DNA from 4 places in the Bacillus sp. PK3-067 genome. Region 4 is predicted to be linked to each of the others. Evidence: riboswitches for the same ligand, from Rfam matches in the RefSeq annotation. Region 4 holds a riboswitch; each other region holds the start of a gene.
What was found. Region 4 has a riboswitch for S-adenosylmethionine ahead of metI (cystathionine gamma-synthase/O-acetylhomoserine thiolyase). Riboswitches for the same ligand answer to the same signal wherever they lie in the genome.
Positions count from the first base shown of each region.

Region 1: another riboswitch for S-adenosylmethionine. It lies ahead of M1D73_RS16920 (hypothetical protein); the one in region 4 lies ahead of metI (cystathionine gamma-synthase/O-acetylhomoserine thiolyase).
Region 2: another riboswitch for S-adenosylmethionine. It lies ahead of mtnK (S-methyl-5-thioribose kinase); the one in region 4 lies ahead of metI (cystathionine gamma-synthase/O-acetylhomoserine thiolyase).
Region 3: another riboswitch for S-adenosylmethionine. It lies ahead of M1D73_RS25540 (methionine ABC transporter ATP-binding protein); the one in region 4 lies ahead of metI (cystathionine gamma-synthase/O-acetylhomoserine thiolyase).

Region 1 is NZ_CP096490.1:3,291,470-3,297,117, forward strand. Features, by position in the region: gene M1D73_RS16900 (short-chain fatty acid transporter) at 1-234, shown strand, start outside; gene M1D73_RS16905 (hypothetical protein) at 275-628, opposite strand; gene M1D73_RS16910 (NAD(P)H-dependent oxidoreductase) at 625-1,200, opposite strand; gene M1D73_RS16915 (SWIM zinc finger family protein) at 1,224-1,613, opposite strand; gene M1D73_RS16920 (hypothetical protein) at 1,875-2,132, opposite strand; SAM riboswitch class I at 2,233-2,331, opposite strand; gene M1D73_RS16925 (hypothetical protein) at 2,463-2,654, shown strand; gene M1D73_RS16930 (YwiC-like family protein) at 2,685-3,407, opposite strand; gene M1D73_RS16935 (ECF transporter S component) at 3,590-4,291, opposite strand; gene M1D73_RS16940 (ABC transporter ATP-binding protein) at 4,264-5,648, opposite strand, start outside.
Region 2 is NZ_CP096490.1:4,061,933-4,067,580, forward strand. Features, by position in the region: gene M1D73_RS20755 (DUF1129 domain-containing protein) at 1-501, opposite strand, end outside; gene M1D73_RS20760 (PadR family transcriptional regulator) at 501-833, opposite strand; gene M1D73_RS20765 (3-hydroxybutyrate dehydrogenase) at 998-1,774, shown strand; gene M1D73_RS20770 (YvrJ family protein) at 1,804-1,965, opposite strand; gene mtnA (S-methyl-5-thioribose-1-phosphate isomerase) at 2,033-3,094, opposite strand; gene mtnK (S-methyl-5-thioribose kinase) at 3,091-4,272, opposite strand; SAM riboswitch class I at 4,363-4,504, opposite strand; gene M1D73_RS20785 (carbon-nitrogen family hydrolase) at 4,576-5,439, opposite strand; gene M1D73_RS20790 (pyridoxal phosphate-dependent aminotransferase) at 5,454-5,648, shown strand, end outside.
Region 3 is NZ_CP096490.1:4,932,097-4,937,744, reverse strand. Features, by position in the region: gene M1D73_RS25550 (thioredoxin family protein) at 1-258, shown strand, start outside; gene M1D73_RS25545 (hypothetical protein) at 411-755, shown strand; SAM riboswitch class I at 881-988, shown strand; gene M1D73_RS25540 (methionine ABC transporter ATP-binding protein) at 1,299-2,324, shown strand; gene M1D73_RS25535 (methionine ABC transporter permease) at 2,317-2,982, shown strand; gene metQ (methionine ABC transporter substrate-binding lipoprotein MetQ) at 3,006-3,818, shown strand; gene metQ (methionine ABC transporter substrate-binding lipoprotein MetQ) at 3,890-4,696, shown strand; gene sufC (Fe-S cluster assembly ATPase SufC) at 4,935-5,648, shown strand, end outside.
Region 4 is NZ_CP096490.1:4,253,378-4,259,025, reverse strand. Features, by position in the region: gene metC (cystathionine beta-lyase) at 1-286, opposite strand, end outside; gene metI (cystathionine gamma-synthase/O-acetylhomoserine thiolyase) at 283-1,395, opposite strand; SAM riboswitch class I at 1,490-1,600, opposite strand; SAM riboswitch class I at 1,804-1,913, shown strand; gene M1D73_RS21900 (bifunctional homocysteine S-methyltransferase/methylenetetrahydrofolate reductase) at 1,984-3,816, shown strand; gene metH (methionine synthase) at 3,816-5,648, shown strand, end outside.

The DNA.
Region 1 (5,648 bases), 960 kb from region 4:
TGGGCTGTGCAAGCACCAATTATGATTCCAGCTGGCGCTGAACTTGGTGTACCTGCTGCAAAAACAGCAATGGCAATTGCATGGGGCGATGCTTGGACGAATTTAATTCAACCTTTCTGGGCATTACCAGCATTAGCGATAGCTGGTTTAGGTGCTCGTGACATTATGGGATTTTGTGTTGTGAACTTACTATATGCGGGTTTTATCATTAGTCTATGTTTCTTATTTATTTAAACAAAAAGCTAGTTTTATACTAGCTTTTTTACATAATAAATCACTTATTTCCCACGCAATTTATAATCTTCTCCCACTCTGATTCCGTAAGATGTAATGACTCAAATGCAAAAAAATCTTCGCAAATTTTTCCGATCAGGTGTGGATGTTCCCTCAAAAAATTCCACTGTAACGCTTTAGGAAGAAAATATGTTTCATATTCTTTACTTCCCCTTACTACCTGATCAACTTCTCTTTCACAAATTCCTCTTATTAAATAATCATTTCTTAACTCTATTTGAATTTGCTGAAATGTTTCGCTGCATTTTTTCAATTGAAGTAAACACGTAACATACTTCCGAAAAAGTTCGCCATCATACTGAACACAGTTTATAATACGATCGACTTCATTCATAATGCACGAGCCTTTTCTTCTATTTGTAATAACCATTTCTCACGCTTTGATACTTTACTCGTTTTCACAGATTGAAACACTGACCGTTTTATATCGCGAATGCCACAAAAACGTAAAATACCTCTCTTCATCATAATCCAATCTGCTGATCGATATAACAATGCGACGTACCATAGAGGCGAGTCTAACGTATTAATAACCCATGCTTTTTTCCCTTGCAATAATCCTTTCGGCAGAGCCCCTTCATATTTATAAGCAAATCCAGCTACGAAAATACGATCGATAAATCCTTTTAAAATTGCTGGCATCCCCCACCACCATATTGGATAGATGAATAGAAGTGTATCTGCTTCTTCTACTAACGTTCTATACCGAGCTGTTTCCTCTTCATTTACTAAATCGCGTCTTTTCTTCTCTTCATTAAATACGAGGACTGGATCAAATTGTTCTTTGTATAAATCAAGTACGGTAACTGAATGATTTGTTTCCTGTAGTCCTTTTTGCACATGATTGAAAATCGCCGCGTTAAAACTTGAAGGGTTAGGATGAGCATATATAATTAGTACGTTCACTACAAAACAACTCCCTCTATACGTTAAAGTTTCTCCTTCTTTAATAACTTCTCTACAATTTGTACGTTTTTCGAACTTTGCAACAATCGATTTAATAATATAAGTAACTCTTCTTTTTCTAAATCTTTCAGTTTCTCTTTAACTGCACTCTCACCAGCACCTTGCATATCATAAACAACTGCCACCATATGTTTACAATAATTTTCATAGGGACACTCACAGTTACTTTCTGAAAAATCTTCGAGATCGATAACTACTTCATAATTCCCTGCATTTCCAGTAACGAAAGCAAACACTTTTTTATCTTGTATTTCAACATCTTCTACATGCCCATCTTCATAATATTCATATCCCTTATCTACAATGTACTTTGGGATCCATTTCGTTATATCTTTTAATAAGTAAGCGTACATAATTGTACCCCTTCCTTTAATTCCCTTTTGACTTCAAAAATCCTGCATGTTATTCTAATTACTGTTAAGTAGCAAGTCTACGTGACAAAACGACTGACACCTATTCGGCGAAGGTGTCTCTTTTCATTTGCAGCCGATATGAATTGCCTCTTTCAGGCACATTCAATTTTTGACACTACACACTCAACACCATTCCCTGTATCAGGCTGCTTTAGCAGTCTTTTACTCTACATACTCCGTTATTTTAAGAAAAAAGAGAGCTTAGCTCCCTTTTCTCGCCTTATACAATACCCCTTTTTCAGCATAGAGATATTCATCAGCTAATGTAATTTTCCCATCCAGTTTTAGTTCGTCTAATAATCTTGATAAATAAAATTGATGCAACATCTTTTTCGTGAATTTTCCTTCATGATGCGAAACGATATGTTCTTGAATATCTAACAATGATATCGGCTTATCTTGCTCTATCATATATTCATAAACTGTACTACGCAGTTTTACGTATTTTTCGAGTGTCACAGTAATGCGCAACCCCTTTCTTCTTAATATAAATTTTCGTAATCGGTTTTTTTGCAATAAAAAAACCTCTCCGATAAGAAGAAGTTACGTATATATCTTCGTCTTATCTCCCAGAACAAATATGTTCTGCTGGAATTAGCACCTGCATCGCGGTTGCTGGGTTTCATCGGGCCAGTCCCTCCACCTCTCTGGATAAGAAAATATTCACTTAATTCTTACTATACGTAATTCCACTTCAATTGTCAAACAAATATAATAAATATAACAAATTATATTTTCTTCCTTACTGTTCATACTACCCATATACGAACATGCAAGGAGGATTATGAAATGCATCAAAATGCTCGCGGATATGTACAAGATTCTTTTCAATCATTACAAGAAGCTAAAAATTGTTTAGAAGAAGCGCTCGAAACAGTTGAAAAAGATTTTAATCGCGCTCGTATTGAACAATCACTTTATGCTGTTGAACAAGCTATTCAACGTTGCGAGTACACCGTTCACATTTTAGAAAAAGATTAAAAACTTCCCATCAATTGATGGGAAGTTTTTTCAAATGGCATACTTCATAATTATTGCCGTTATGATTAAAAAATATACAGAATTAGCAATTTCTAAAATTCCTACTTTCATAATAGAAATTTTTTTGCCATACAACACAATTGCTCGAATGACACTTGGTATAAAAATAAGAGAACACCACGGATTAATCACAAATATGATTATCGTTAATACGATATGATATCCCCAAGATACAAGACGATACTTCGGGTTATTTTTTTCACGAATCATCGTTTTCACATAGAACGTACTACCTAAAAAGTATAAAAATGAAATAAGCGCAATGAATAATGCTGTATGATCGATTTGCTTCATTGAAAAGTAATAACTAATTAACCCACCGATACAAAACACAATAATCGCACAAATATCATTTAATAGTGCTCTTTCATTTTTTTGACGAGCGTAATACATATTCACTATAAATAATGGAATCATTACTATTACGAATAAAAGAATTCGCCACTCATATAATAAAGAAATCATCCCAAATAGGAACGCAATAATAAAATAAATAATGGCAACTTGTAAAAACTCTTTTTTTCGTCTTTGCTTTATGTACGTAAGAAATGGGTACGTAGCTAAATAGATAAAGAACCACGCTAAAAACAATGGAATATGATAAATAGTAGGTTTCCCAAGTATGACACTTAATAAAAAAGGAATAACAAGCATGGCCCATGCACCATGTTGTTTCGGAATAACTAACTTCATTAACTATACACCTCCCTTTTGAAAAAAGTTCTCACCTACAATTATACAAATAATTTTATATAATAGCGGATGCATATTGAATCGATTTTTTGACAAAAAAATGCTCCTTACATTATGTAAGAAGCATGAAAGAGGCAAACGAATATGTAAGTCGCGACCCTACCTTATATGAGTATGCTTTTCTATGTCACGTTATGCTCATCTAATATACCGTATTTCTTTTTAAATCTTGTAAGAATCGTAATCCATGAAGTACTAAATAGTAATAAGAAAATAACATTCGAAATCGCATGGCTCAAATCAAAGTAAAAACTTGCGATATAATACGAAATGACAGTTTCCCATGTTGCTTCTCGTATAAAACCGAGAAGGCCCCAGAAATTCATAATCCAGCCAAATAAAAAGCCAACAATTACTCCGTAAAGAAGTCTTCCCCATAGCTTTTTCATAAAAAATGTATTACGAAGTAAACCTGCTATAAAACCAATCATGCCCCACGAAAACATTTGCCACGGTGTCCATGGACCTTGTCCTAAAAAAATATTAGATACGATTGCTGCTGTAGCACCAATCATAAAACCAGTTTCACTTCCAAATACAATTGCAGAAACGATAATGACAAAAGAAGTTGGTTGTACACTTGGTAAAATAGAAAATGGCACCCGGCTTACTGCTGCAATTGCCGCTAATACAGCAACGAGAACAATTTCACGTGAAACAAACGCCTTTCTTTCAAAACGGATATAGAAAGGTAACATAATAACCGCTAATAGAAACAAACTACTTAACATGTAATAACCGTCCATAACAAGTGTCGTAAAGAGTAATGTGCCGATTATTACTGCAAAGATACATATTATGAATGCAACATATCGTTTGGACAAGCTTCGTACACATCCTCCCACGTTAATGCATATGGCAATTCTTTTCGAATGAATCGATTAATAGATGTTGTATAAAAGAAGTTGCCGCTAAAAAATTCTTTCGGTGCATCATTCATAATGACTGTTCCATCAAATAACATCATACATTGATCCACGTATTTCGCTGCAAACTCAATATCATGCGTTGCCATTACAATTGTTGTACCTTCTTTTTGCAGCTTCCTAAATAGTTCTCCTACTCTTTCTTTCTTCCATGGATCCAATCCCTTTGTCGGTTCATCAAGTAATAATATCGTTGGCTTTGATAATAACGTCGTACATAACGCAAGTAATTGTTGCTCTCCTCCGCTACAATCATGCGGATGGCGTTCTTTAAGCGAGTACAACCAAAACTGTTTTAGCGTATCTTCTGCTATTTCTTTTCCTTGTTCTCCATATAATTCACGTGCACGTTCATAAACCTCGTCCCATACTGTATCAAATGTAAAATGGTAATACGGATGCTGCGATACATACCCAATACTTTTAAACCGTTCTTTCGAATCGATTTTATGTACCACTTTTCCGTTCCACTTTACTTTTCCTCTTCTCGCTTTTTGTAATCCTGCTAAAATCGTTAACAGTGTAGACTTACCTGTACCGTTCTTCCCAACGAGCGCTACCCATTTTCCTTTTTCAATCGAAACTGATAAATCACGTAAAATAAGCGGACTATTTTTTTCATATTGGAACGAAATATGCTCTGCGCTTAAAATTACCTCTTGCTTTTCACTTTGTGCTATTGGGTCATTTACATATGATATCGCTGCAAAATCATTCATTTTCATTTGCGCCTCTCGCACTGTAAACGGAATATCTCTCACATTCCACTCTAAAAATAGCCTTGGAATTTGCGGAATAAATGGACGGAATGTTTCTACTCCCCACATATCCGTAATAACAATTTTAGGACTACCATCATACATAATACGGCCATTATCCATACAAACAACGCGTGTTGCAAGCGGGATAACTTCATCTAAACGATGTTCACTTAAAATAATCGTAATTCCAAGTTCTTCATTAATCCGTTTTAATAATCCTAAAAACTCTTTTGCAGCGATTGGATCTAACTGCGCTGTCGGTTCATCTAATAATAGCAATTTCGGCTGCATAACTAATACCGCAGCTAAATTGACAAGCTGCTTCTGCCCACCAGATAACGTATGAACAGATTGATGCAATAAATCTTGAAATCCTAAAAAGCTAATAAGCTCTGCTATTCTTTTTTGAATAATATGTGATGGTAATCCGATATTTTCTAAAGAAAATGCTAATTCTTGAATCACTGTATCCATAACAATCTGGTTTTCTGGGT
Region 2 (5,648 bases), 190 kb from region 4:
TGTCGGATATATCACGTCTAATATCGTAACAGCTCCTAATAAAAACATTGGAGCGATCATAACTAAAGACCACATAGAAAACCATGTTTTTGTAAAACTTGTGACGAAGGCCATTTTGCGAAGTAGAAAATTAGGACCTATAACAACTAAAATCAATGAAAAACTATAACCGATACACTGAATAAGTGAAATCTGTAACATTCCATGATTCACTATTAAGATAGAAGCAATAATCCAAAACGATACGATATTCATTACTGTAAAACCAATTTGCTTCCACGTTTCCTGTCTATCTCTTTCCATTACTTTGACAAGTTCATTTGCATATTCTTTCGGTGAGCTTCCGAAAATATCTTCTACACTTTTCCCATCACTCTCACCCTCAATTAAATGGAGTTCCGCATCTTCTATAAAATTTTCAATATCGCTTTCTTTCACACTCTTTGCCGTCAAAAATAATCTCATATCTAACAAAAACTTTCGCGCTTCACTTGATAGCATTATTTTCTCCTTCCCTTCCCTTCAAGTAGACGTTCTACACTACTTTGCATCGTTTCCCAGCGATCCATAAATTCATCAAGTGCTTCCTCGCCTTTTTCTGTTAATGTATAATATTTTCTCTTTGGACCAGATGGAGATTCCTTCATTACGCTTGTTATTAGTCCTTCTTTTTGCATTCGTATTAATAACGGATAAATACTTCCCTCACTCGCCATTGTAAAACCATACTTCGCTAGCTTTTCACTCATTTCATAACCGTATATTTCGCCTTCAGAAATAATAGCAAGTAAGCATCCTTCTAAAATCCCTTTCAGCATTTGACTTGTCGACATAATTCAAATCCTCCTACTACCTTGCTTTACAAAATAGTATAGCAAAGACTATTTTGCAAAACAAGATAGCTAACGATATTTTTCTAAATGTTTGCAGGAATTTCATTATAGCTTCTCTAAATAGAGCACTATGAAAACTTTATTATGAAGGGATGTTTTTCATCATGGTTACAAATCGAGTTGTCTTTTTAACAGGTGCTGCAAGTGGCATTGGTTATGAAATGGGAAAGGCTTTTGCAAAAGAAGGTGCAAAAGTTGTGATTACCGATCGGCTTGAAGAACGTGCAAAAGAAGCTGCTGAACAATTACAAAATGAAGGTTTTCAAGCTATCGGTTTAAAATGTGACGTTACATCTGAAGAGGAAATTACAGCAGCAATTTCTCAAACAGTTGATCATTTCGGTTCATTACATATATTAATTAACAACGCAGGAATGCAACACGTTTCACCCATTGAAGACTTTCCAACTGAAAAGTTCGAGCTACTAATTCAAATTATGCAAATTGCTCCGTTTATTGCAATTAAGCATGCCTTTCCGATTATGAAACAACAAAAATATGGTCGTATTATTAATGTCGCTTCTATTAACGGCCTTGTCGGGTTTGCTGGAAAAGCTGCCTACAATAGTGCAAAACATGGCGTAATTGGATTAACAAAAGTTGCCGCTTTAGAAGGTGCTACGCATGGTATTACTGTTAATGCCCTTTGCCCTGGTTATGTTGATACCCCCCTTGTACGTAATCAACTACAAGACTTAGCTACTACACGAAATGTACCACTTGAAAATGTTTTAGAAGATGTTATTTATCCACTCGTTCCACAAAAGCGCTTATTACAAGTACAAGAAATTGCAGATTATGCGATGTTTTTAGCGAGTGAAAAAGCTAAAGGTATAACTGGTCAAGCTGTCGTTATCGATGGTGGTTATACCGCTCAATAAAAATAAAGTTTGCTCAAGAAGAGCAAACTTTATTTTTTATCCCGAGGATCTTCGTACTTTAGTAATTGCCGCGGGAGCTTCTCAATTGCAACAATTACCCCCTCTAATTTACTTTCAATACGGTGGAGTAAATATAATGTTACAACAATCGGAAACCCTACATTACCTATCATCTTGATCCACTCTTCCACCCTCTTCCCCTCCTTTCATTATATAAGTAAGAGAAAACACTGCATTTAGGCATAAAAAAACAAGCTATTATGTATTAGCTTGTTTTTCAAATAATGATGCAATTTCTCGTTTATAATCCCCGCGTATAATACCTTTCTCAGTAATAATTCCTGTAATTAATTCATTCGGCGTTATGTCAAATGCTGGATTATAAACATCCGTTCCAATTGGTGCTACTTGTTTTCCAAAGATTTTCGTAACTTCTGTTTCATCTCTTTCTTCAATAATAATTTCGGCTCCAGTTTCTTTCGTAACATCAAATGTTGACAGTGGCGCAGCAACGTAAAATGGGATATTAAAGTACTTTGCTAAAATAGCTAAATTCATTGTCCCTATTTTATTGGCTGTATCTCCATTTGCGACAATTCGATCCGCCCCCACAATAATTGCGTTTATTTCTTTCGTTTGAATAGCATGAGCTGCAGTATTATCTGTTATAAGGGTCACATCAATATTTGCTTGCTTCAATTCCCACGTCGTTAAGCGACCACCTTGTAAAACTGGTCTCGTTTCACACGCATATGCATGTAAACGCACACCTTTCTCTTTTCCAATATAAAAGGGAGCTAATGCAGTTCCATATCTGGCAGTTGCGATACTTCCAGCGTTACAGATTGTTAAAATATTATCGCCATCTTTAAAACATGTTAACGCATATTCCCCAATATTTCGACACACCTCTTCATCTTCCTGTTGAATGCGAAGCGCTTCTTCTTCTAATATTTTTTGTGCTTCTTTTATTGTAGTAATCTCTCGAATAGATTCTCTCATACGATCAATTGCCCAAAATAAATTTACTGCCGTTGGGCGTGATGTCCCTAAATAGTTACAGTCTCTATTAAACTTCTTTTGAAATTCTTCGATATGTAAAGTATTATATTTTTTCGCTGCAAGCGCCAAGCCAAATGCAGCTACAATTCCAATTGCAGGCGCTCCGCGTACTTCTAACATTATGATACTTTTCCAAACCTCTTCAATAGTCGTTAATGTTTTGTATTCTGTGCTATGTGGCAATTTCGTTTGATTTAATACCGCAATTGCATCCCCTTTCCAACTTACAGATCTCGGAACAGTAACGATTGTACTCATGCTTTTACACCCCTTGAAACTGTCTGTTGAAATAATGTTCGAAACAGTTGAATATCAGCACTTTTAGATTCATATTTTATTAGTTCTTTTCCTAAGGATAGCGCTTGTTTCTTAGCTTGAATTCTTGTTTCTTTATTTTCTATTTCATCTAAATCTGCTACATGAGCTAAACCAATTGTTCTACGAATTAGTTCACATCCGGCAAATCCAACAGCATCAGTAAAGATATTTTGCAAAATAATTGGTAACCATTGTTTTTCTTTCGTATATGCTTCTACACCTTCTCCAATCCATAACTTTGTAAAAGTCTCTACAAAATAACTCCACGTCTTTTCTATATGGAAAAATAGTACACTTCTCTTTTCTTCTTCTCTAGATAACGCATTTAATAATAGATTTGCAATAAATTGACCTATGTCAAACCCAAATGGGCCATATGCCGCAAATTCTGGATCAATCACTTTCGTTTCAGAAGGTGACGAAAAAATACTACCAGTATGTAAATCACCATGAATAAGAGTTTCTTTTCTTGTTAAGAACTTATATTTATATTGTGCTACTTTTAGTTTTAAAGTTTTATCACTCCAAAGTTCATCAACCACGAGCTGTAAATCTCGCTCATAATCATTTGTATCATAATGCCCAAAAGGATCTGTAAACACTAAATCCTCTGTAATTTTACAAAGGTCCGGATTTACAAAGGTACCTTCTAGTACCCTTTTCTCTTTTGACTGTAAACCAAAATCTGAAGTGTAAAATAAAACATGTGCTAGAAAACGACCAATATGCTGGGATAAAAGCGGATATTCTTCTCCGTCTATTAATCCTTTTCTTGTAATTGTTAGTCTTGATAAGTCTTCTATTACCGTTATCGCTAACTCTTCGTCATGACTGTACACTACTGGAACATAATCCGGTACATACTGCGCAAAAATTTGTAATGCCTTGCTTTCAATCGTTGCTCTTTTTATAGACAATGGCCAGCTTTCACCAACTACTTTCGCATAAGGCAGTGCTTGTTTTATTATAATGGATTTCTCTCCATCATCTAATTTAAACACGTAATTTAAGTTTCCATCTCCAATTTCATGACAAATGACATTTGCCTTCTCTTCAAAATAGCCATGATCTTTCGCATATTGTACAGCTGTTATTTCTGTTAATGAATAATATCCCATCTTCTTCTCCCCCTTTTTAAATTCAGAGGTTTTTCTAACATAGAAAAACCTCTTTCCACTAAGAAAGAGGTTTGAAGTTTATCTTCTCCCCTCTTATCTGCCAGAAAGTTTTACTTTCTGCTGGAATTAGCACCGTGCCTTTTGGCGTAATAAACGCCCCATTTCACAATGGTATTACGGTCGGTTGCTGGGCTTCATCGGGCCAAATCCCTCCACCTGCTCTTGATAAGAGTTGTATAATTTTTTGAATTTTTAACTTTATGTTGAAGACTATACCAAGAATAAAAATCACTTGTCAACATTTTATTTGTATAATTCTGGACGGCGATCCGCAAAAACTGGAATTCCTTTACGTACTTCTTTAATTTTCTCGAATTCAAGCTCTCCAAATAAAATTGATTCCTCTTCATTCGCCTCTACTACAACTTCACCCCAAGGATCCACAATTAAAGAATGACCTGCAAACACATTATTCGGATCCTTCCCTGCTCTATTACACGCAACAACATAACACTGATTTTCAACTGCTCTTGCTTGCAATAGCAAACGCCAATGTGCTAAACGAACTAATGGCCATTCAGCTACAACAAATAATACTTTTGCCCCTTTAGCAGTATGAACACGCATCCACTCTGGAAAACGAATATCATAACAAATTGTTCCAGCGCATTCAACATCATCTAGCTTAAATTCGCCCGTACCATTACCAGCTATTAAATATTTATGTTCATCCATAAGCTGAAATAAATGTACTTTACTATATTCGTTGACTAACTGTCCTTCATTATTTACAACATACATCGTATTTGTAACGCCTTGCTCTGTTTGCTTTGCGATGGACCCACCAACAATATGTACATCATATCGCTTCGCCCATTCTATTAACTTTTCTTTCGTTTCCACTCCATCCCTATCTGCAATTTCAGAAAGTCTCGTTAAATCATATCCTGTTGTCCATAGTTCTGGTAAGACGATAACATCTGGCCTTTCCTTCATAGCTTCACTTATTTTATTTTTAGCATTCTCAATATTTTTTTCTACATCTCCAAAAACAATATCCATTTGAATACATGCGACTTTCATTTTTTCAGCCCCATTCTTATTTTTCTCTTTACAAAATACTGGAAAGATTATATCATTTGTCACTAGAATTGTAACAACTTTCAAAAGAGGTGGAAAGTATGAAATTATTTCAACCTTCTGAGATAGTAACATCATTGCCAACACAATTTTTCGCTTCACTTGTTGCAAAAGTTAACAAAGTCGTTGCAGCTGGTCACGATGTTATTAATCTAGGTCAAGGTAATCCAGATCAACCAACACCGCAGCATATCGTAAAAGCTTTACAAGATGCTGCCGAAAAGACCATTCATCAT
Region 3 (5,648 bases), 680 kb from region 4:
AACGAAGAAAAAACAGTATTATATGTATATACTCCAATGTGTGGAACATGCCAATTAGCAAAAAAGATGTTAACAGTGGTTGAGATGACAATTGAAGATTTGAAAATTGGGATGTTAGATTTAAATTATGCTCCGCATTTAGCAAAAGAGTATGGGATTGAAAGTGTACCTTGTTTACTTGTTTTTGAAAATGGGACACTGATGAAGAAGATATACGCATTTCATTCGGTTGAATATTTATATACGGAATTAAAGTAGGCGGCAAAAATTTTGCCGCCTCGACATATTTCTTGGGAAATATGTCGAGATGCAGGATGGATACAGTATTTGTCGAGCGAAAATAACAGGATTGCTCTTTAGTGAGAGGGAATGGTATGTAATAGAAAGTGATATGAAGGATGTGATTTAGGGTGAGATTATATTCTTTGCTTCAATCATTTGTAAATTACGCTAATGGTCAATATCATTTAGAACCGCTTTTAAGACAAGAAGAAAAAACTGTTAATTTTCGCTTTGGAGATGAAAGTTGTTCGTTACAAATTTCAAGAGATTATATAGAGTTGGTACATGAGGAAAGAGGAACGGAACAAATCATTTGCTTAGATGAAAAGGATATAGAACAATTGGTGAATGGAAATGTACGATTGCAAATGCTAATGAATGATGGACGTGTACAATATTCGGGAACGTACCGAACGATGTTATTAGTGGAATCGATGTTTCATATATGTAAACCGATGTCAGTAGGTGCTTAAAATTCTGAAGTTTCATTTTTTGCGAAAATTTCTGTTGACATGGTGAGTGTATATTGATACAATTCAAGTCATAAAATATAGACAATTTCATAAATTTCAAATCAGACGAAAATTGAATCTGATTTCTCTTATCAAGAGAGGTGGAGGGACTGTGCCCTGTGAAGCCCGGCAACCGTCAACTTATGTTGAAATGGTGCCAATTCCTGCAAAGCAAATGCTTTGAGAGATGAGAGAGAGGGATAATGTTGTTATATACGCATAAAAACCTTTCTGCTTCTCTAAAGCAGAAAGGTTTTTTTATTGTTTGAATGTGGAGGACATTCAAATAATAAAAGTAATGATAACAGTGGACTACACGCATTAAAAATAAAAAATTGCGGAGTCGACCTAAAATCTTTATGAAATCTAGCTCCAGCGGCTAGAACAGTCGGTCGTTTCATCCCTTCCTATGAGGCAAAAAGCGCCTCTACGTCAGGGATTCAAACGCCCTCTTGTTCTAAACGAGCCGCTTGCGCTTTTTATTTAAAAAAGGGGTGATACACCATGATTCTATTAGAGAATGTAAAGAAAATATATAAAGCAAAAAGCGGTGATGTCACTGCTGTAGATAATGCCAATTTAAAAATAGATAAAGGTGAAATATTTGGTGTTATCGGATATAGTGGCGCTGGAAAAAGTTCTTTAATTAGATTGTTCAATCAGTTGGAGAAACCAACTTCTGGTCAAATTACAATTGCAAATCGTGTCATTTCAGCAATTACAGGAAGCGAACTTCGTAAGGCAAGGCAAGAAATTGGAATGATTTTTCAGCACTTCAACTTACTTTGGTCACGAACAGTACGTGAAAATATAGAGTTTCCACTTGAAATTGCAGGTGTTGATAAAGCGAAGAGAAGAAAACGTGTTGATGAATTAATTCATCTTGTTGGATTAGAAGGAAGAGGAGACGCGTACCCATCTCAGCTGAGCGGGGGACAAAAGCAACGCGTCGGGATTGCAAGAGCATTAGCTAATAATCCACAAGTGCTTTTATGTGACGAAGCAACGTCAGCTCTTGATCCGGAAACGACAGATCAAATTTTGGATTTACTATCAGACATTAATAAGCGCCTTGGTTTAACAATTGTACTCATTACACATGAGATGCACGTAATTCGAAAGATTTGTAATCGTGTTGCGGTAATGGAGAAAGGAAAGATTGTAGAAACAGGTCCAGTACTTGATGTATTCCGTAATCCGAAGCAAGATATTACGAAACGATTTGTACAGCAGTTAACGGATTCTGAAGATACAAATGAAACGATTGAAAGTTTAATTGAAAAATATCCAGATGGAAAAGTAATTCGTTTGCAGTTTATCGGTGAGGCTGTAGAAAGACCAGTGCTTCAACGATTGATGCAACGCAGTGACATAGAAGTTAGCATTTTGCAAGGAAATATCGCACAAACGAATAACGGTTCTTACGGTAGTTTAGTTGTTCATTTAAATGGTGAGGAAACAGCGATCCAGCAAGCAATAGAAGGAATTCATCAAGATCAAGTAGAGCTGGAGGTGATTGCACATGGATAAGTTACTTGCAAATGTTGATTGGAATCAAATGTTAGAAGCAACTGGTGAAACGTTATATATGACGGCAATCGCAGCTCTTGCGACATTTGTTTTAGGACTCATTTTAGGATTGTTACTCTTCATGACAGCAAAAGATAATTTATGGGAAAACAAATCAATTAATACGGTGATTGGAGCATTCGTAAATATATTCCGTTCTATACCATTCATCATTTTAATTATTTTATTAATCCCATTCACAAAGATTCTTCTTGGAACAATTCTTGGAGCAAGTGCAGCTTTGCCGGCTTTAATTATTGGAGCAGCACCATTCTACGCGAGAATGGTTGAAATCGCACTTCGCGAAATTGATAAAGGTGTAATTGAAGCTTCAAAAGCAATGGGAGCAAAAACAAGCACAATTATTTTGAAAGTGTTAATTCCAGAATCGTTACCAGCATTAGTATCTGGTATTACGGTTACGACAATTGCTTTAGTAGGCTATACAGCAATGGCAGGAGTTGTTGGTGCTGGTGGCCTTGGAACACTTGCTTACTTAGAAGGATTCCAAAGAGGGAATAACGATGTAACAATCGTTGCGACAATTTGTGTATTACTAGTTGTATTTTTAATTCAGTGGATTGGTGATAGTTTAACGACTCGAATAGATAAACGATAATAAAAAACGGGAGGATGCTTCAAATGAAAAAATTGTTACTTACGGCACTTATTTCAACTTCAATTTTTGGGTTAGCTGCTTGTGGCGGGAAAGATAAAGATGAAAAGAAACTTGTTGTGGGTGCTTCTAACGTACCGCACGCTGTTATTTTAGAAAAGGCAAAACCGTTACTTGAGAAAAAAGGAATTGAGTTAGAAATTAAAAAATTCCAAGACTACGTATTACCAAATAAATCGTTAGCGGATAAGGATTTAGATGCAAACTACTTCCAGCACATTCCGTATTTAGAAAAAGAAATTAAAGATAAAAAATATGACTTTGAAGTAGCAGGAAAAATTCATTTAGAACCAATTGGTGTGTACTCTCAAAAGTATAAGAGCTTAAAAGAGCTTCCGGACGGAGCGACAATTATTATGAGTAATTCAGTTGCTGACCATGGACGTGGTTTAGCAATTTTACAAAAAGAAGGTATTTTAAAAATTAAAGACGGAATAGATCCAGTTAAAGCAACTCCAAAAGATATTGCAGATAATCCGAAAAATCTAAAATTCAAAACGGATATCGAGCCTGGTTTATTGCCACAAGTGTATAACAATAAAGAAGGCGACGCTGTTTTAATTAACTCTAACTATGCAATTGATGCAAAGTTAAATCCGGAAAAAGATGCAATTGCAATTGAAGGAAATGATTCACCATACGCAAACATAGTAGCTGTTCGTAAAGGCGATAAAGATAAGAAAGAGATTAAAGCTCTTGTAGAAGTATTGCATTCTAAAGAAATTGAAGACTTCATTAATAAAGAATATAAAGGGGCGGTTGTTCCTGTAAAAGAATAATTGCTGAAAAGGGCTGGTGTATGCCGGCTCTTTTTATAACTACATAACTATTGGGGAGAAGGGGAAAGCATATGAAAAAGGTTCTACTGTCAATTGTTACAGCGTTGTCTGTATTTACATTAGCTGCTTGCGGAGGAAAAGAGGAGAATAAGCTTGTTGTGGGAGCTTCTAACGTGCCACACGCTGTTATTTTAGAAAAGGCACAGCCGATTTTAGAGAAAAAGGGTATTAAATTAGAAATTAAAAAATTCCAAGATTATGTGTTGCCGAATAAGGCTTTAGCGGATAAAGAAATTGATGCGAACTACTTCCAGCACATTCCTTACTTAGATAAAGAAATTCAAGAAAAGGGATATAAAATTGTAAACGCAGGAAAAATCCATTTAGAACCTATGGGCATTTATTCTAAGAAATATAAAAGCTTAAAAGACCTACCAGATGGCGGAACAGTGATTATGAGTAATAACGTAGCGGAGCGAGGCCGTATGTTAGCATTGTTACAAAAAGGTGGCGTTATTAAATTAAAAGACGGAGTAGATGTTGTTAAAGCAACAGTAAAAGATGTTGTAGAAAACCCGAAAAACTTAAAATTTAAAACAGATGTTGAACCTGGACTTTCACCGAAATTGTATGAAAATAATGAGGGAGATGCTTTATTTATTAATTCAAACTATGCAATTGATGCAAAATTAAATCCAACAAAGGATGCAATTGCGATTGAAGGATCAGACTCTCCGTATGCAAACATCATTGCAGTTCGTAAAGGTGATGAGAAGAAAAAAGAAATTAAAGAGCTAGTAGAAGTGCTACATTCAAAAGAAATTCAAGATTTTATTAATAAAGAATATAAAGGTGCTGTACTTCCGGTAAGTGAATAAATATAAGGAAAGGGCTGGAAAATTACCAGTCCTTTTTTCTTTATATAAATAAGAAGAAAGGTGTATCATAGAAAGATGTGAAGGAAATACTTATATACATTTGTGAAAAAACGGTTACTTTTTTTCGGCGTTTGCGATATCATTTTATTTGATATAAAATTAGAATGAGAATAAAATGAGAATATGAACGTTTTAGGAATTTTTAAAATGTATATATAGGATTAATGGAGGTATTGAGATGGCTGGTTCTACATTAACGGTTAAAGACTTACACGTATCAATTGATGGCAAAGAAATTTTAAAGGGTGTAAACCTTGAAGTAAAAGGTGGAGAAATCCACGCAATTATGGGACCTAACGGAACAGGTAAATCAACTTTATCTTCTGCAATTATGGGTCACCCAAAGTATGAAGTAACAGAAGGTAGCATCATCATCGACGGTGAAGATGTATTAGAAATGGAAGTAGACGAGCGCGCACAAGCGGGTCTATTCCTAGCAATGCAATATCCAAGTGAAATTAGCGGAGTAACAAACGCTGACTTCTTACGTTCTGCAATTAATGCACGTCGTGAAGAAGGCGATGAAATTTCTCTTATGAAATTTATCCGTACATTAGATAAAAACATGGAATTCCTAGAAATGGATCCAGAAATGGCACAACGTTACTTAAACGAAGGTTTCTCTGGTGGAGAGAAAAAACGTAACGAAATTCTTCAATTAATGATGATTGAGCCAAAAATCGCAATCTTAGATGAAATTGACTCAGGTCTTGATATCGATGCATTAAAAGTTGTATCTAAAGGTATTAACGAAATGCGCGGCGAAGAGTTCGGTTGCCTAATGATTACGCATTACCAACGTTTATTAAACTACATCACTCCAGACTTCGTTCACGTTATGATGAACGGTCGTATCGTTAAATCTGGTGGCCCTGAGCTTGCACAACGTCTA
Region 4 (5,648 bases):
AAATGAGTACGTGATCACCTTGTGAAAGAAGGAGGAATGCAGTGGAAATCGCTGCAATGCCTGATGCAAAGGCGAATCCTTTTGTTCCGCCTTCTAATAAAGCAATGATATCTTCAAGAGCTTCACGAGTTGGGTTTCCTGACCTGCTATAGTCATATTTTCCGAACGTATCTACATCAAACTGGTGAAAAGTTGATGTGTTATAAATAGGAACGTTCACAGCGCCTGTTTGCGAGTCGTGTTTATATTGGTTGTGTAGTAAGAGTGTATCTATAGAATAGCTCATATTCTTACACCTTCTTTTACGAGTTTAATTGCTTGCTTTAAGTCTTGAATTAAATCGTTACTATTTTCAATGCCAACTGAGAATCGAAGAAGACGATTGCATACGCCGTTTGCTGTTCTAATTTCTTCAGGAATATCAGCATGTGTTTGCGTTGCTGGATAAGTCATTAAACTTTCTACACCACCAAGACTTTCGGCAAATGTAATTAAGGATAAAGATTGTAAGAATGGATTAATCCAAGCTTCATCTTTAAGGCGGAATGAGATCATGCCACCTCTTCCTGGATAAAATACATCTGTCACCCCGTCTTCATCATTTAAATACGCAACAACTGCTTTCGCATTTTCTTCATGTTGCCTCATGCGAAGCGCTAACGTTTTCATACCGCGAATTAATAACCATGAGTCAAATGGGCTTAAAACTGCACCTGATGCATTATGATAATGAGCGATTTCCTCGCAAAGTTCCTTTCCTTTTGCAACGACAAGCCCGCTTAGTACATCGTTATGTCCCCCTAAATATTTCGTTGCGCTATGAAGTACAATGTCAGCACCTTCTGTTAATGGTTGCTGTATATAAGGTGTGTAGAAAGTGTTGTCTACAATAAGGAGTAGTCCGTTCCTTTTCGCTACAGTTGCGACAGCAGCAATATCAGTAACTTGCATTAATGGATTAGTTGGAGTTTCTATGAAAATAGCCTTCGTTTCAGTTGTGATAGCTTGCTCAATTTGTTTAATAGACTGTGTATTTACGTATCTACATCGAACATTCCACTTTTTTTCATGCTCAGAAAATAATCGATACGTTCCCCCGTATAAATCTTCAGATACAATAAGTTCGTCTCCAGAGCGGAATAGAGAAAGGACGAGGAGAACAGCCGCCATCCCTGAACTACAGGCATAACCTTGTTCGCCATATTCTAAGTCTGCGATCGCCTGTTCTAAAAGACCTCGAGTTGGATTGCCAGTTCGTGAATAGTCAAAGCCAGTAGATTTACCAATTCCTTCGTGACGATAAGCGGTTGAGAAATAAACTGGTGGATTAACCGTTCCGGTTGTAGTTTCACTGCGATTTCCGATTTGTGCTAGTTTTGTTTCGATTGTTGACATATGAAAATTCCTCCTTTTTAAATTGAAACATTAAGTGAATATAAAATAAAAAAAGCCTTCTAAGAAGAAGGCTTTCGGTTTGAATAGAGTCTTCTTCTCATCTGTCAAATCTTTCACAATTTGCTGGAATTAGCACCTTATTAACAAAATGTTAATGGTTGCTGAGGCGTCACAGGGCCAGTCCCTCTACCTCTCTAGATAAGAATGTTCGTATGAAATTTTTATTATGTTTTTAACTTTACAATAAAATATAACTGAATTGCAACTTTATTTTAAATAATTTTTATTTTTCCGCAAGTGTCATTGACTTTTACTTTTGTGCATGCTAAATTTATTAAAAAATTAACAAACATTGTTAAAAGGGGAACGCATTTCCTTTTAGCTACATAAATAAAATAATAAAGACAACTCTTATTGAGAGCGGTGGAGGGAAAGGCCCTGTGAAACCCGGCAACCTTCAAACGAAATGTTTGAAACGGTGCTAATACCTGCAAAACGAATGTTTTGCATAATAAGAGGAGGAACGATTATGTCCCCCTCTTCAAAGTGAAGAGGGGGTTTTTATATTGATAGAAATGAGGGAGAGTCGTGAAATTACTAGATTTATTATCAAAAGGAATTGTAATAGGTGATGGTGCGGTTGGGACGTTATTGCATTCACATGGTTTGCAAAGTAGCTTTGAAGAATTGAATGTATCTGATCCAGACTTAATTATATCGATTCATAAACAATATGTAGCTGCTGGAGCAGATGTAATTCAAACGAATACGTATGGAGCAAATGAGGCGAAATTACGTATGTATGGTTTAGAAAATCAAGTTACAGAAATTAATAGAGCGGCAGTAAAACTAGCGAAAGCATCTGTGACAGATAAAAATGCAATTTTAGGAACAATTGGTGGTATGAAACATATCGGAGCTGTTACAACGACTGATATGGAAAGAGAGTTTATGTTACTTGAACAGGCAGGGGCTTTACTAGAAGAACAGGTTGATGGATTACTATTAGAAACTTTTTACGATGAATTTGAATTACTTCATGCCGTTAAAGTATTGCGTAAGCAAACGAATATTCCAATTGTTGCGCAATTAGCGTTACATGAAGCAGGTACGACTCAAAATGGAAATGATGTCAATGAAATATTAAAGCAACTTATAGATTACGGTGCAAATGTTGTTGGATTGAATTGTCAACTAGGGCCGCTTCATATGACGGAAGCTTTCAAAATGATATCGATTCCTCAAAATGGCTATTTATCAGCATACCCAAATGCAGGCCTCCCGAATTATGTGGATGGACGTTACGTATATGAGGGAAGTCCAGCTTATTTTGAAGCGATGACACCGAGATTTATTGAGCAAGGTATTCGGTTATTGGGTGGTTGTTGTGGTACGACTCCAGAACATATTCAAAGTATGAAGCGCGCTGTTGCGAATATTACCCCTGTAATAGAAAAAGACACGATTCAAAGGCCGAAAGTCGTTCATACGCATGAGAAACGTTCGAAGGCTCACGTCACTCTAGCAGAGAAAGCGAAAAAACAAACAACAGTTGTAGTGGAATTAGATCCACCGAAAACGTTAGATACACAGCGTTTTTTTGAAGGAGCAAGAGCGTTAAAAAGAGCGGGAGCAGATGCTATTACTCTAGCAGATAATTCATTAGCATCGCCTCGTGTTTCTAATATGGCGATGGGTGCGTTATTAACGAAGCATGATATCCCAGTATTGACGCATTTAACGTGTAGAGATCATAACGTCATTGGACTACAATCTCATTTGTTAGGTTTATCGGCGTTAGGGATGGAAGAAGTGTTAGCTTTAACTGGTGATCCAGCGCGCGTTGGTGATTTTCCCGGTGCCACTTCTGTATATGATTTATCCTCTATTGAGCTTATTAAAATGATTAAAGAAATGAACGATGGACGTTCAATTTTAGGGAAATCAATTGGACCGGCGACAAGGTTTTCTGTAGGCGGCGCATTTAATCCTCACGTGAGGCACTTAAAAGCAGCGGTTAAGCGAATGGAACGAAAAATAGATGCTGGAGCGGAGTATTTTTTAACTCAGCCAATTTACGATATCAAGTTAATTGAAGAAGTGTATGAAGCGACAAAGCATTTGGAACAACCTATTTTTATTGGAATTATGCCGTTAGTAAGTAAGCGGAATGCAGATTTTCTTCATTTTGAGGTGCCGGGTATTACTCTTCCTGAAGAAATAAGAGAGAGAATGGATGGACATGAAACGAAAGAGGCAGCAATTGAGGAAGGGATCCGCATTTCACAAGAATTGGTCGACGCAGCGATGAAATATTTTAATGGTATTTATCTTATTACACCATTTTTAAAGTATGAAATTACAGAACATCTTGTTAAATATGTAAGAGAAAAGCAAGAAGTGAAAGAAGGTATTAATTGATGAAGTGTATAGAAGAAAAATTAAAAAATAGCATTTTAATATTAGATGGTGCAATGGGGACAATGATTCAGCAAGAGGATTTAACTGCTGAAGATTTCGGAGGAGAAGAGTACGAGGGCTGTAATGAATATTTAGTGGAAACAAGACCAGACGTTATTTTAAAGATTCATAAAGCTTATATTGAAGCTGGAGCGGATATTATTGAAACAAATACATTTGGGGCAACGAATATTGTACTAAGTGATTATGATCTGTCTCATTTAGATGAAGAACTAAATGAAAAGGCAGCACTTTTGGCGAAGCAAGCTGTTAAAGAAAGCGGGAAGGAAGTATATGTTGCGGGAGCGATGGGACCAACAACGAAAGCAATTAGTGTTACAGGTGGTGTGACTTTTGAAGAATTGATTGAGGCTTATACAAGGCAGGCACGAGGATTATTAAAAGGAGCAGTTGATGTATTACTCGTTGAGACGAGTCAAGATATGCGTAACGTGAAAGCAGCTTATATTGGAATTCAAGCCGCTTTTGAAGAACTGAAAAAAACGGTTCCTATTATGATTTCAGGAACGATTGAGCCAATGGGAACGACTCTGGCTGGGCAAACAATTGAAGCTTTTTATTTATCAGTAGAACATATGAAACCATTATCTGTTGGGTTAAACTGTGCGACTGGTCCGGAGTTTATGAGGGACCATATTCGTTCACTATCTGATTTATCGGAGTGTTACATTTCTTGTTATCCAAATGCAGGTCTTCCTGATGAAGATGGACATTACCATGAATCTCCATCTTCTCTTGCTGAAAAGGTGAAGCGATTTGCTGAAGAAGGATGGGTTAATATTATTGGTGGTTGTTGTGGCACGACACCAGAACATATAAAAGCAATGAAATCCGCGCTAGCATCTCTTAGGCCTCGTGACCATCATGAGAGAGAAGGACATGGAATTAGTGGATTAGAAGCACTGCAATATGATGAGTCTATGAGACCGTTATTTGTAGGTGAAAGAACGAATGTTATTGGGTCACGTAAATTTAAACGCTTAGTAGCAGAAGGGAAATTTGAAGAGGCTGCTGAAGTGGCAAGAGCGCAAGTGAAGAAAAATGCTCATATTATTGACATTTGTATGGCAGATCCTGATCGCGATGAAATAGAAGATATGGAAAACTTCTTAGCAGAAGTTACGAAAGTTTTAAAAGTACCGATTATGATTGATTCAACAGATGAAAATGTGATGGAGCGAGCTCTTACTTATATTCAAGGAAAAGCTGTTATTAATTCAATTAATTTAGAAGATGGAGAAGAACGATTTAAAAAAGTGACACCGCTTCTTCAAAAGTATGGTGCCGCTATAGTTGTAGGAACAATTGATGAAGACGGTATGGCGGTTAGTGCGGAACGAAAGATAGAAATTGCGAAAAGAAGCTATGAATTACTTACAAAGAAGTATGGGATACGCCCGTCAGATATTATTTTTGATGCACTTGTGTTTCCAGTAGGGACAGGTGATGAAGAATATATTGGCTCAGCGGCAGCGACTATAGAAGGAATTCGCCTTATTAAAGAAGCGTTACCAGAGTGTTTAACGATTTTAGGTGTAAGTAACATATCATTTGGTTTACCACCGGCTGGACGTGAAGTATTAAATTCAGTCTTTTTATATCATGCTACGAAAGCAGGATTAGATTACGCGATTGTGAATACGGAAAAATTAGAACGCTATGCGTCGATTCCAGAGGAAGAAAAACGCCTTGCAGATGCATTACTGTTTGAAACGACGAAAGAGACGTTAGAAGAATTTACAAACTTTTACCGAGTTGCTAAAAAGAAAGAT